DNA from 4 places in the Mameliella sp. LZ-28 genome. Region 1 is predicted to be linked to each of the others. Evidence: riboswitches for the same ligand, from Rfam matches in the RefSeq annotation. Region 1 holds a riboswitch; each other region holds the start of a gene.
What was found. A riboswitch is a leader RNA that binds a small molecule or an ion and turns the genes downstream of it on or off. The one in region 1 is predicted to bind cobalamin.
Positions count from the first base shown of each region.

Region 2: another riboswitch for cobalamin. It lies ahead of G9Q80_RS07290 ((2Fe-2S) ferredoxin domain-containing protein); the one in region 1 lies ahead of G9Q80_RS05315 (DUF4198 domain-containing protein).
Region 3: another riboswitch for cobalamin. It lies ahead of G9Q80_RS10840 (hypothetical protein); the one in region 1 lies ahead of G9Q80_RS05315 (DUF4198 domain-containing protein).
Region 4: another riboswitch for cobalamin. It lies ahead of bluB (5,6-dimethylbenzimidazole synthase); the one in region 1 lies ahead of G9Q80_RS05315 (DUF4198 domain-containing protein).

Region 1 covers NZ_JAANYX010000008.1:38,256-41,700, reverse strand. Annotated here, with positions in the region: gene G9Q80_RS05325 (aldo/keto reductase) at 1-391, opposite strand, end outside; gene G9Q80_RS05320 (D-lyxose/D-mannose family sugar isomerase) at 457-1,146, opposite strand; cobalamin riboswitch at 1,279-1,481, shown strand; gene G9Q80_RS05315 (DUF4198 domain-containing protein) at 1,610-2,407, shown strand; gene cbiM (cobalt transporter CbiM) at 2,414-3,031, shown strand; gene G9Q80_RS05305 (NikL family nickel/cobalt ECF transporter subunit) at 3,028-3,445, shown strand, end outside.
Region 2 covers NZ_JAANYX010000011.1:147,384-150,828, forward strand. Annotated here, with positions in the region: gene G9Q80_RS07285 (benzoate/H(+) symporter BenE family transporter) at 80-1,270, opposite strand; cobalamin riboswitch at 1,479-1,690, shown strand; gene G9Q80_RS07290 ((2Fe-2S) ferredoxin domain-containing protein) at 1,782-2,501, shown strand; gene G9Q80_RS07295 (ABC transporter substrate-binding protein) at 2,488-3,420, shown strand; gene G9Q80_RS07300 (FecCD family ABC transporter permease) at 3,421-3,445, shown strand, end outside.
Region 3 covers NZ_JAANYX010000012.1:51,264-54,708, reverse strand. Annotated here, with positions in the region: gene G9Q80_RS10850 (hydantoinase/oxoprolinase family protein) at 1-195, opposite strand, end outside; gene G9Q80_RS28160 (LysR substrate-binding domain-containing protein) at 266-760, opposite strand; partial or broken gene G9Q80_RS28575 (helix-turn-helix domain-containing protein) at 936-1,028, opposite strand; cobalamin riboswitch at 1,151-1,354, shown strand; gene G9Q80_RS10840 (hypothetical protein) at 1,471-1,773, shown strand; gene G9Q80_RS10835 (mechanosensitive ion channel family protein) at 1,794-3,445, opposite strand, start outside.
Region 4 covers NZ_JAANYX010000011.1:68,191-71,635, forward strand. Annotated here, with positions in the region: gene G9Q80_RS06945 (hypothetical protein) at 1-1,246, shown strand, start outside; cobalamin riboswitch at 1,345-1,523, shown strand; gene bluB (5,6-dimethylbenzimidazole synthase) at 1,568-2,263, shown strand; gene guaB (IMP dehydrogenase) at 2,347-3,445, shown strand, end outside.

The DNA of each region.
Region 1 (3,445 bases):
CGCGGCGGTGGACGTAGAACAGGTCGACCTGCTCCAGCCCCAGCCGTTGCAGGCTCTTGTCCAGCTCCGCCTCAAGATGGGCAGCGGTATTGTCGAAAATGCGCGCGCCCGTGTCCGGGTCGCGGGTGATCCCGGCCTTGGTGGCGATGCGGAACGGGGTGCCGCCCTTGCCCGCGTAGCGTTTCAGGAAGCTGCCGATGATCTCTTCGGATTTGCCCATGCCATAGACGTTCGAGGTGTCGATGTGATCGACCCCGGCGTCCAGCGCCGCATCCAGCACCGCGTGGCTCTCGTCCTCGCTCACCGCGCCGTAAAAGCCCGCAAAGGACATCGCCCCGATGCCCAGCGCCGATACCTCCGGCCCGCCCTGTCCTAGTGCCCGTCTCAGCATGTCCTGCCCCCTCTTGCCGACGGGCGCAGAGTGGCGCCCGCCTCCCGCATTGGCAAGTCCCGGCCTCAGGCCCCCAGCCAGGCCTTGTAGTCGCTGACCAGCAGGTGCAGCGGCGCCTCGTCCTCCTCGATGTCGGAAAAGCGCCCGATCGGTTCACGAAAGATGTTGTCGGTCTCGTCGTCGTTCACGGTGCTGACCTCGCCGATCAGCACGTCGCCGCCCTCGCCCCAGAAGGCGTGCCAGTCGCCGGGCCGCAGGGTCACGCTTTCGCCCGGCGCCAGTTGCAGCTTTTCGCCCGCCACATAGTCGTGCACGATCCCGTCGCACATCACGGTGCCGCCGCGATCCTCGGCGAAATCGCCCTGGTCGTCAGATCCGTACAGCTCCACCACCAGTGTCGCGCCGCCCCGGTTGATGATGTCCTCGGCCTTGATGACATGGGTGTGCATCGGCGAAAGCTGGTCCTGTTTCGAGATCAGCAGCTTTTCCGCGTAGCACATCCCCCGCCCCGAGGTCAGGTCCGACAGCAGCCCGTTGCGCAGGGTGAACAGGAACAGCCCCATCTCGTCATAGCGCCCGGCGCCATAGTCGGTGATGTCCCAACCACAACGAGAGTCGATGACATGCCGCGCCGCGCCCGCCTGCGCCACGAAGGCCTCTGGCGACCATTGCGCAAAGGGCGGCAGGGTGAACCCGTGGCGGCGGATCATCTCGTCCGCCTCCGTCATGATGGCGTTGATGCGTGACCGTTTCATGCCCCAGTCCTCCCGTTAGCGATAGCGGCTTTGTGACAGCTATCCGCCACCGACTCGGTTCCGTCAACCAACTACCCGAACGAGGGACCGCGCATGTCACTTTGACCATTGCCCCGCATTGGCGAACCTGTCACACACAGAACCGTGACCGGTCCCGGAAAGGCGACTTTCCGGGGGAAAGAGGGAATGCCGTGCGGCGCATCCGCGCCAATCCGGCAACTGCCCCCGCAACTGTAAGCGGAGAGCCGGGCCAAGACGCCACTGGAGCAATCCGGGAAGGCAGGCCCAGGCAACGACCCGCGAGTCAGGAGACCTGCCGGACACCCGCGGCCCAGATGGCCACGGCTCCACCGGACGTCGGGGTGAGCGTCTGGCCTGTGTCCTGTTCGGACCCCGGCCGCCTTGTCCCACGTCTCCACCGCATTGCGCCGGGGATGGCGCAGACTGGACAAGGACGATATCAGTGACTTTTTTTACCCTCGGAAAACAGGCCCTTGTTGGCGCGCTCCTGGCGTTGCCCACGGCGGCACCCGCGCATTTCCTGCTGGAATACACCACCGACGCGCTGATCGACCGTCCCGGTGACGTGCCGGTCAAGCTGGTGTTCTGGCACCCCTTCGAAAACGGCCATGTCATGGACCTGGAGCGCCCGCAGGAGTTCTATGTCATTCATCGCGGCGAAAAGACCGACCTGATGGACACGCTGCAGCCGATCACCTTTACCGGCGCCAGCAATTCCGCTGCCGCCTTCCTCGGTTCGGTCCCGGTGAAACGGTCTGGCGACTATGTGCTGGTGACGGTGCCCCAGCCCTATTTCGAGGAATCCGAGGACAAGTACATCCAGCAGTTCACCAAGTCCGTGCTGAACCGCAACACGCTGCCGACCGACTGGATGGCGCCCGTGGGCCTGCCCACAGAGATCCTGCCCCTGAACAAGCCCTACAACATCATCGCCGGGTCCACCTTCACCGGGCAGGTGCTGGCCAATGGTGAACCCGTTGCCGGCGCGGAAATCGAGATCGAGTACATGGCGGCCGAACCGGACATGGACGGATCCTCGGCCACCGCCCCCGTGGCCAGCCCGCCGCCCGGAGGGGCCGTCGTGGCGATCTCGGACGCCAACGGCTATTTCACCTTCGGCATCCCCAAGGCCGGGTACTGGGGCTTTGCCGCCCTTGGCGCCGGTCCGGTGACCGAACATGAGGGCAAGGAGCTGAGCCAGGACGCGGTCCTCTGGATCCGCGCCTGGGAACTGGAGTAACCCAAGATGCACATCGTCGACGGAGCCCTCTCGAACCCGGTCGTCATCGGCGGCGCGGTGGCGGCGGCAGGGGGCATCGCCCTTGGCCTGCGCGCCCTGCCGCTGGACCGTATCCCGGCGGCCGGGGTGCTTTCGGCCAGTTTCTTCGTGACCTCGCTGATCCATGTGCCCGTGGGTCCGTCGTCGGTGCATCTCATCCTCAACGGTCTGGCCGGGTTGATCCTCGGCTGGGCCGCCTTCCCGGCGCTTTTCGTCGGACTGGTGCTGCAGGCGGTCTTTTTCGGCTTTGGCGGGCTGACCGTGCTGGGGGTGAACACCGTCAATATCGCCCTTGCGGCGGTCCTCGTCGGGCTGGTCTTCCGCCCGCTGATCCTGCGCGGCGGTCCTGTCGGGGCGGCGATCTGGGGCGGCATCGGCGGCGCCTGCGCCACCGCCCTGACGACGCTCTTCGTCGCCCTCTCGCTGATGTTCTCGGGCGACGAATTCCTCGCCGTCGCGCACCTTGTCTTTGTCGCCCACCTGCCGATCATGGTCATCGAGGGCCTGTTGACCGGCTTTGCGGTCCTGCTGGCGCGCAAAGTCAAACCGGACCTTTTCCTGTCGATGAAGGAGGCCGAGGCATGATCCGGCTGGCGCTTGTCCTCTGCCTGCTGGCCCTGCCCGTCCCGGCACTGGCTCACAAGGTGATCGCCGCCGTCTTCCCCTCCGGCAGCGCCATCGAGGGCGAAATCGGCTTTTCCAACGGCGACATGGCCACCGACCAGCCGGTCGAGGTCTATGGCCCCGACGGCACGCTGCTGGGCGAGACCGTGACCGACGCCGACGGGTTTTTCATCTACACGCCGACCGAACCCGTCGCCCATACCTTCCGCTCGGACCTCGGCGCCGGGCACCTGGCCAATGTCACCATGCCCGCCGAAGAGGTCGCCCGCATCCTGGGTGTCGCCGCGCCCGAACCCGCAGCGCCCGCCCCCACGACGGCGCCCGCCGCCCCCGGCGTGGCGCTGTCGGATGCCGACCGGGCCGAGATTGCCCGCA
Region 2 (3,445 bases), on a different contig from region 1:
GGTTGGTCTCTATGGCAGGTGCGTGTTTCGTGCCGAAACACGGGCCAAGGTCGTCGTCGGGGCGGTTATGCCTTCCCGGTTACTGCTTGACGGCCGGCTCTCGCTGCAAAAACGCCTTCAAACCCCAGATGGCGACGCCTGCAAGGACCCCCCAGAATGCGCCGCTGATCCCCAACATCGACATGCCGCTGCCAGCGATCAGGAAGGTCAGGGCCGGGGCCTCCAGCTGGTCGGCGCGGGAAAACGCGGCGGTTGTCGCGGCAACAAAGGCGGGTATCAGCGCCAGACCGGCAACGGCGGTGATGACCTCTGTCGGCGCAATGCTGGCCATCGCGGTGACACCTGTCGCGGCAAAGGCGAGCGCGACATAGCAGACACCCGAGATAATGGCCGCCCAGTAACGGCCGGACGGGTCGCGCCCGGCGTCCTCTCCGGCCATCATCGAGGCGGTGATCGCCGACATGTTGACCGGGATCGCGCCGAAAGGGGCGATGAGCAGGCTGACGATGCCGGTGCTGCGCAGCAGGAAGGGGCGGTTGACGCCATAGCCGTTCAGCTCGAGCACCGCGAAGCCCGGAATATTCTGCCCCGCCATCGTGATCAGGTAGAGCGGCAAGGCCACAGAGATTGCCGAGAGCGGGGAAAAGCTGGGCGGCACGATATCGAGCACCGGGCCCCAGTTGATCGCAGACGCGTCGGTACGTGCCGACGGGTCGACCCCCAGGAACAGCACCAGGACAAAGGCTGCCACCGCAAGCGGCATCGCGGCCAGGCGATTCCAGGCCAGGCCCACGACCCAGGCCACGACGATGGGCAGGACCAGCAGTGGCAGGTTCCCGAGCGCAAGCGCCGGCGCAAGACAGAGCTTCAGCAGGACCCCGGCCAGCAGCGCGCTTGCAATCGGCTTGGGGATTGCCGCGACGGCGCGCCCCAGGCCGGGGATGACCCCTGTCAGGACGATCAGCAGGGCGCAGATGATCAGGGCACCTACCGCCTCGCCGAACCCTCCGGCCAGCATCGCCGTTGCCGCAAGAAAGGCGGCGCCGGGTGTCGACCAGGCAACCGCGGCGGGGGTGCGCGTGACGATGGGCAGCCAGATACTGCAGATCCCCATGCCGATGGTCGCAAAGAACAGGCCGGTCGCGGCCTGGGTCTCCGAGGCGCCCATTGCCGTCAGCCCGGCCAGAACGATCGCAAAGGAGGCCGCATAGCCGACGAAGGTGGCCAACACCCCCATGTTGAGTGCCGAAAACGAAAAATCCTTGATCATGAAAGGGTCCACTGCTGCCTGACTCGCGCTCCCTACTTGACCGAGGATGGCGCGAACCTCCAGATCAGACATCTTCGGAACGCAGGGCGGTTCACCGCGAAAATCGTCCCCGTGACAGCGACGGCGACCCTGCCGCGCGCAGGGACATGACTGCCGGCCGGTTTCCGCGACGGGGCGGCGAAGGTTCTGGACAGTGATGGTTTTCCATGTCACCAGTTGCGGCGATGGTGCTGCGTTCGGGTCAACCCCGGAGCGGCTGAAAAGGGAACACGGTGCGAGAGACCTCTCTCAATTCCGTGACTGCCCCCGCAACTGTAAGCGGTGAGCAACCCGTCAATCCACTGGATCGACTGCGATCCGGGAAGGGACGGCGCGCTTTGATCCGCGAGTCAGGAGACCTGCCATCAATTGATCGCAACCAATCGGGCGGCGGGCCCGAGGAGGACAAGATGACAGTTCCACAGGGCCCGGTCCCGTGCGCTTGCCTGTTTCCTCTGAACGAGGGCTGGGCATGGACGCATATGTATTCCTGATTTCAGCGAGTTACGTCAGCGCCACCCGGTTCCGCAAGCTGGCCGATGCTCTGGTTCAGGAAGCCCCGTGCCATGCGGTCGCCCTGCGTCTCGAAGGCGAGGGGCAGAACCTCTGGCGGGTGCTGGACGCCCTTGCCGCCGAGGGCGCCAGCCGGATTCAGCTGCGGCCCATCGGCTTGCCGTTTTCACAAAGCCTGGAACGGTGGCTGCCCGGGGCGGCGGCAAGCTGGTTGCACAAGCGCGGCGAAGCGGCGCCCGAGCTGTTTTTTGCGCGCCCGGCAGAGGAAGACGCCGGCTTGGTGCGGAATGCCGCGCGGGCGCGGGTCCCGGCATCGCGCATCGCCCCTTTGCCGGACGGCGAGTTGGGCAAGGGCTGGGATGCGCCGCCGGAGTTTCGCCATCACCTGCTGGTCTGTGCCGGTCCGCGTTGCCACCTCAAGGACGCGCCTCATCTGGCCGATGTTCTCAAGGCCGAACTGCGCCGGGCGGGCGTCAGCGCCGACTGCCTCGTGACGACGACCGGTTGCCTGTTTCCCTGCAACGCCGGCCCGGTGATCGTGCACTACCCCGAAGGCCATTGGTACCGGGTGACCGACGTGGCCGATGTTCGCGCGGTCGTCACCAAGGCGATCGGCGCCGGCGCAATCCCCCGACATCTTTTGATTCACAGGACCGGAGACACCCATGAACCCGTTTAAACTCAGTTTCGTCCTTGCAATGGCCGCCGGAGCGGCTGTAGCGGACCCGGTGACTGTCGAAAGCTGCGGCGCGTCCTTTACCTATGACGCGCCCCCCAGCCGGGCGATCACGCTCAACCAGCAGGCCACCGAGGTCATGCTGGCGCTTGGCCTGCAGGACCGGATGGTCGGAACCGCCTACATGGACGACGCCATCCCCGAGCAATGGGGAGCGGCCTATGACAGCGTGCCCGTGCTGGCAGAGAAATACCCCGCCGCCGAGGTCGTCCTTGCGCAAGAGCCTGACTTCCTGTTCGCGGGATTCGGTTCCGCCTTTTCCGAGGACAACCTGGGTGCCGCGCAAAAGTGGCATGACCTGGGGGTGGGCACCTATCTGGCCGATGCCTCCTGCAAGGCCGCGCATCCGAAGGACGTTCCCCTGACACAGGCCCCGATCCTGCGCGACATCGAGGTGATCGGTGACATCTTTGGCGTGGCGGACCGTGCCGACGCGCTGATCGCCGAAACCCGGGCGCGCATCGACGCGGTTCAGAATGACCCGGCGGGCGGTGGCCGGACCGCGTTCATCTATGACAGCGGGACGGATACGCCCTATTCCATCGGCTGTTGCGGCGGCCCGGCGCTGCTGGCCCGTACTGCCGGCCTGCACAGCATCAGTTCCGAGGTTCATGGCACCTGGATCGACCTTTCGTGGGAACGCGTCGTCGCCGCCGATCCCGAGGTGATCCTGCTGATCGAGGCGGATTGGTCTACTGCTGCGGACAAACGGGCCTACCTGGAAAACGATCCGGTACTGGCAGAGCTGTCGGCGGTCAGGAACGGTCGCTACGTGGTCGTGCCCTTCTCGGAGACCCTGCTTGGCATGCGCTTCGCCGATGGGGTCGAGCGTGTGAATGCGCAGCTCAAGGCATTGGACTAAGTGCCCGCCCGGTTTCCGATCCTGT
Region 3 (3,445 bases), on a different contig from region 1:
GATCACCTGGGAAATCCGCCCGGGCCCCACGCCCGCCAGGTCACAGACCCGGTGCAGCCCCTCGACAATGGCCTCTTCCGGAGCGGCGTAGGTGGTCAGCACCTTGGTCGAGGTCAGCCCATCCGGTCCTTCCAGCACCACGTCGGTGAAGGTGCCGCCGATGTCGACGCCAAGGCGATACTGTGGTTCGGGCATGAAAGGCTCCTGTCAGCGATACCGGGAAACCTAGCGAGCCACCGCAATGCAATCCAATTATTTGATCGGATCAAGAGGATCGCTTTTCCTGATCCTCGGCCGCCTCCAGATGCGCCCGGGCCACCTCTTGCGCCAGTTCCGCCGCGCGCATGACATAGGAGGGCGCCAGACCGGCGTCGTAGCGTGCGCGAAATCGCAGTGGGTCCGGCACCCAGAGGTAACGCAGTGGCACCAGCCGCCTGGTCGCGATATGGTCGCGCAACTGCTCGATGGGCAGGGTGCCGTGCGCATGGGTCAGCACCGGGTGCCGCGCGATGTCGCGCAGGCTCAACGCGCGACCCTGCAAGCCCAGCCCCGGCGCCGCGACCCAGACCTGCGGAAACTCGCCGAGGTCCACGCCGCCCGAGATCTGCCGTCCGAACGGCCCGCTTTGCAGCGTCAGGTCCAGCCCCCGGCTGAACAGCGACGGCGAAAGGCTGGCCGAGAGGTCCACGGTCAGTTCCACGTCGATGGCCGGAAACCGGTCCTTGAGGACGCGCAGGAATGGACCCAGCCAGCTGTGCACAGATCATCTCTGTCACGCCGAGGCGCAGCACGCCCTCGAACAGATGATCCTCTCCGGCTGCGGCCAGGAAGCCGTCCATCGCGGTCAGCACGGCCCGGGCGCGGGGCAGTATCTTGCGCCCCGTCGGCGTCAGCCGGAGCGACCCGGCATCGCGGTTGAAAAGGCGCAGCCGCAGCAGCGATTCAAGCGCCGAAATCCGGGTCGAGATATTGGGCTGCGTGGTGTTCAGCCGTTCCGCCGCGCGGTGGAAACTGGCCAGGTCGGCCACCTGCACGAAGGCTTCGAGTTGTTTGACGGTGATCTGGCCCACGCCCGCAGTCTGTCGCCTGCGACGCTCTGGCACAAGCGATGGTCCGGGGCGCGAACCGCTTGACCGCGGCAAGATGCTGCGCCACTTTGGCCTGTGATGGTGACCGCGTCCGCGCGGTCTGAAAAGGGAACGCGGTGCGGGGCCATGCCCCAAATCCGCGACTGCCCCCGCAACTGTAAGCGGCGAGCCATCCCGAAGTGACCACTGGGCCGCACGGCCCGGGAAGGTTCGGGACTGCGCCTTGACCCGCAAGTCAGGAGACCTGCCATCGCCGGGCGCCCTGCGCCCAAGCCACTCAACCCGGGCGGGGTGCCCCGGAGACGCGAAAGACGAATGGCAACCTGCCGCCCGTCCTGCCGCCGATCCATGATCCCCGCCCCAGCTTTGCGCGGAGGGCGCGATGACGATCGAACGGGTGCTGACCCTTTTACAGACACGGGCCGAAACACCGGAACGGGCCCGGGAACTGGCAAGCATGGGCTACATGCAATGGCTTGGCAGCCTGCCGGGCTGCGCAAGCTACGAGGAAGAAGCTGTGCGTGCCTGGATGCGGGCCCAGCCCTTTGCCGGCACGGATCCGGCGGTGGCGGTGTTCTGCGACCTGCTGCACCAATCCATCCGCCGTCCAGCGGTGCCGCTGGATCTACCCTTGCCACAGCCGCAAAGGCGCGGAGGCGCCCGGAAACGGCGGTTGTCGATCTGACCGGAGCCTTTGGCCGCAGTCTATGCCGTGGTCGGGACCCCGCCATTGTCCGCGGCCAGGTGCACGGTCTGCGTCGGATAGGCAAAGCTGACGCCCAACTCTTCGGCCAGGGACAGGATGTCGAGGATCAGCGCCTGTTGCGCGGCGATCTGCGCCTCGTAGCTGAAGACGCGAAAGTGCCCCCATAGCTCGATGTCGATGCTGTGGGGGCCAAGCGACTTGATGCCGATGGTCACATTGTCTGTCTCGGCCTCCGGCTGATCGCGGTAGATCTCCATCAGCCGCGCCACGAACTGTTCCAGTTGCGCACGCGGGGTTTCGTAGGTGAGGCCGATCTTCATCAGCACGCGACGCCTCCGCCGGCTGCCCCAGTTGGATATCACCTGGTCCGAAAGCTGGGCGTTGGGCACGATCATCAGGGTGTCGTCCAGCTTGCGCAGGCGCGTCGACCGCAGGCCCACCGTCTCGATCACGGCCAGCGTGTTGGCTGCCTCGACCAGGTCGCCCTTGCGGAAGGGGCGGTCCGACAGAAGGATCGCGCCGCCTATGATGTTGGACACGGTTTCGCGTGCGGCAAAGGCCAGGGCCACGCCACCGATCCCCAGACCGGTCAGGACCCCCTCGTACGGCAGGCCGGCAACATCGGCGCAGCCGATCACCGCCCCGACGACGATCAACAGTTTCATCAGCCCCTGGGCCAGCGACAGCACGATTTCGTCCGTGTAGGCACGGGTCTGGGTCGCCTTGGCCATAAGCGCGCCAAAGATCAGCGAGACGACACGGTAGGCCAGCGCGGCGCTGGCCAGGATCAGCAGCATCGCGGACAAGCCCGACACCGCGCCGAAAGCCCGCAACGTCAGGCCCAACCGCTCGCTGGCGTCAAGGAACAGAAGGGCGGCGGCCATCAATCCGACCGGGCCGGCCAACTGTCCTACAAGGCGTCCCTGCCAGGAATCCTGCCCTGCCAGTCGGCGCGCGACGGCCCATCCCGCCATCAGCACCAGCGCCATGACACCCAGGTACGTCAGGACCCCCAGCCATTGCCAGGTCTCCAGTCCCCAGGCCTCGGCCTGCAGCCAGCCGGCACGCGCAAGGACCGCCTGCCGCGTGGCAAAGAACTGTGACAGGGGCGGCGGCGTGGTCAGGCCGGGAGCAAGGGGCATCTTTTCGAGGGCCGCGTAGATGTCTGGCAGCTCTGCCATCGTCTCGCGCGAGAAACGCCAGCGCCGCTCCATGGGGCGCCCCTCGCCGTCGAGGATGTCCGTTGGTGCGATGGTGATGTCGCCGACCGGATGGCGATAATAGACATAGGGCAGGGGGCGGTTGGGATCGTCGGGAATCTCCTGCCAGTAGATAAAGCCGATCCGGTCGATGCTCTGGCGCAGGTAATCGGCCATCAGCGCGCCCTCGATCCGGCGCAACTGACGCGGGACGTGATCAAGGTTCAGCGCCCGCAGTGCGCGGGTATCGCCCGCGCCGTCCCAGTCCTTGGCGCCCAGGAGGAAGTCCATCATCACCATGCGCGGACTGCCGGCCCGCGCCCGTTCGAGCGCCTCAAGCGTGTCGTGCCCCCGGGCATCAATCAGTCGTTCCAGATCTGCCTGCAGGATCACGGCGGGCGGGACGACCAGCTGCCACAGTCCCTCGGCGCCCAGGCGGAACCGCAGGCTGT
Region 4 (3,445 bases), on a different contig from region 1:
TCAGACCTGGCTGACCAAGGCGGATGTGATCGACGTCTTCACCGGCGAGTCACCCGTAGATCAGTTCCGGCTGGGCGAATCGAACCAGATGTTCAAGCACGGGCTGGTGGACGGTTTCCTGGCCAACGCCGCGCAGGAAAAGAAGGACGGGACCGAGCCGGTTAAAAATGCCGCGGGGATCATCGTCAATACAGATGTGTTGGAAAACGTGGCCTACAGCCCGCCCTCGGCGCAATACCTGCTGGACACCGGCACAGGTAAACCGGAGGTGCTGGACCGGCTGCTAGAACAGGGCGACAAGGTGCGCTTTCCCGATGCGGCGGTGAACGTCAAGCCGGTCTACAAGCTGATCACCGATGATCGCATCACCGAGTGGACCGGCGCGGATGGCCAGACCCGCAGGCTGTACGCCTTCACCGCCTGGCCCGGAGAGCCGGACCTGGCCAACTGGACCCCGGATATGAAACAGGGCGGCTATCCAGAGACGCTCTGGCAGCAATGCGTCTATGTCGATCTCGACCTCGAGGGGCCGACAACCTCGACCGGGGTCGACGTGAACTGCAAGAGCCCGTCCGAGGGGAACATCTATTCCGTCGATGATTTTATCGCCGTGGACCTGAAAAAAGAGGATGCCGCTTTCGTCAACAAGTCGACGGGGGACAGCCGCGACCTGACCGACGGAGAGACCTCTATCGCTCTGCTGGTGGCCATGCATGTCACCTCTCGCGAGACGACGCAGTGGACCTGGCAGACCTTCTGGTGGGAGGCGGACGCCGCCCGGCCCAACACGCCCTCAAGTGCAGCGGTGGCATCGGCCCGGCCCGATACGTTGACCACACAGGCGGCGCATTACGCGATGGCGCCGGCCTATTCGATGCTGGTGCCGGCCCAGCCGCTAGTCGGCGGCAAGAACGTGGGCGCGCTGGTGACGGCCTTCAATCCATACCTGGAGGCCGGTTTCGGCACGCCGGTCATCGGGATCACCGAGACGGTGCAGATCCCGGACGGCGCGGGTGGCTGGACCACGACGACGACCGACATGGGCATCCAGACCAACTGCATGACCTGCCACGGCCTTGCGGCCTGGGGCGGACGTGGCACGGGCTATGCCGCGAATTTCTACGTTCCGCGCGATTACTGGGTGTTCGACACGGCGCTGGACGTGGATTTCGCCTGGTCGGTGCAGGCCATCGGCGAGGCTGTCGAGAAGGCGGAAAAGAAAAAGGCCGACGCGGCGTCAGAGTGACCGGGTCTTGACCGTCATGGATCGTTGCAGGCGCCCCTTTGGGCGCCTGTTTCGCGTTCCGGGGACAGAATCAGCGATTGCCCCGTCGGCCCGCCTGTCGCATTCTGCGTCCGTCAGGTGCCTCGCGAGGGGAGAATCGGGAAGCCGGTGCAAGACCGGCGCGGGCCCGCCGCTGTAAGGGGGATGGAGCGGACAGATGCCACTGGGGGCAGCCCCGGGAAGGCGTCCGCCCCGGCAGACCCCAAGCCAGAAGACCGGCCTGACGGCATCGACCGGCGCCTTGGACAGCGTCCGGTCATTGTCATTTTGCGGAGCCGAAGAATGCCCGATTCCCCAGTTGCGCCCGAAAAAGCGCGCAAGTTTGCCGCCTGCGAGCGCCAGGCGCTTTATGACGTCATCAATGCGCGCCGGGATGTGCGCAACGAATTCCTGCCCGATCCGATCTGCCCTGCGATGCTGCGCCGCGTGCTGGAGGCCGCCCACGCGGCACCTTCGGTTGGCTTCATGCAGCCCTGGAACTTTCTCCTGATCCGCGATCCGGCCCGTCGGTGCGCGGTTCACGCCGCCTTTGAACAGGCCAATGCCGAGGCCGAGGCCATGTTCGATAGCGAGAAGCGAAGCCAATACGCCGCGCTGAAGCTCGAAGGCATCCTGAAGGCGCCGCTGAACATCGCCGTGACCTGTGACCGGACACGCGGGGGCAAGGTGGTGCTGGGGCGCACGCACAACCGCGACATGGACCTGTATTCCACGGTTTGCGCGGTGCAGAACCTCTGGCTGGCGGCGCGGGCCGAGGGGCTGGGCGTCGGCTGGGTCAGCATCTTTCGACAAGAGGACCTGCGGGCGTTGTTGAACTTGCCCGACCATGTCGAGGTTGTCGCCTATCTTTGCGTCGGTCATATCGAAGAATCCTTTGCCCAGCCGGAACTGCAGGCGCGGGGCTGGCGCCGTCGTCTGGATCTGGATGACTTGATCATGGAAGACCGATGGCCGGGCACGCATGGGGCAGGGGGGTGAGACGCGGTGCCGCGCGCTCTTTCCTTTCCCCGCTGCCCGTGCGATAGGGACGCGCCAACCGATCCCTCCCAAGGAGTGCCCCAATGGAGATTCGCGAGGCCCTGACCTTCGATGACGTCCTGCTTGTTCCCGCGGCCTCGAGCGTGTTGCCGTCGACGGCAGACACACGGACGCAAGTGACCAAGTCGATTGCGTTGAACATCCCCCTTCTGAGTTCCGCGATGGACACCGTCACCGAAAGCCGGATGGCGATCACGATGGCGCAGGCCGGCGGCATCGGGGTGATCCACAAGAACCTCGGGATCGAGGAGCAGGCGCGCGAAGTGCGGCGGGTCAAGCGGTTCGAGAGCGGCATCGTCTACAACCCCGTCACCCTGCGCCCGGACCAGACCCTGGGCGACGCGCGGATGCTGACCGAACGCTACGGCTTCACCGGGTTCCCGGTGATCGACGAGGCGCATCGCGTCGTCGGCATCGTCACCAACCGCGACATGCGCTTTGCCGAGAATGACGGCACGCCGGTCCACGCGATGATGACCCGTGACAACCTGGCGATCCTGACCGAACCGGCGGACCGCGAGGAAGCCATCAACCTGATGAAGGCGCGGCGGATCGAAAAGCTGCTGGTGACCGACAAGGACGGCAAGCTGACCGGGCTTCTGACCCTGAAGGACACGGAAAAGGCGGTGTTGAACCCCACCGCCTGCAAGGACGGCCTTGGCCGCCTGCGGGTGGCGGCGGCGACGGGTGTGGGCGATTCTGGCTATGAACGCTCGCAGGCGCTGGTGGATGCGCAGGTCGACATCATCGTGGTCGACACGGCGCATGGCCATTCCGCCGGAGTGCTGGAGGCGGTCGAGCGTGCCAAGCTGCTGTCGAACGAGGTGCAGGTGATCGCGGGCAACGTCGCGACGGCGGATGCCGCGCGCGCCCTGATCGACGCGGGCGCGGATGCGGTCAAGGTGGGGATCGGGCCGGGGTCGATCTGCACGACGCGGATGGTGGCCGGTGTCGGCGTGCCGCAGCTGACCGCGATCATGGAATGCGCGGCGGCGGCCGGCGATGTGCCGGTGATCGCCGATGGCGGCATCAAGTTCTCGGGCGATTTCGCCAAGGCAATCGCGGCGGGCGCCTCCTGCGCGATGGTCGGCTCCATGATCGCCGGAACGGATGAAAGCCCGG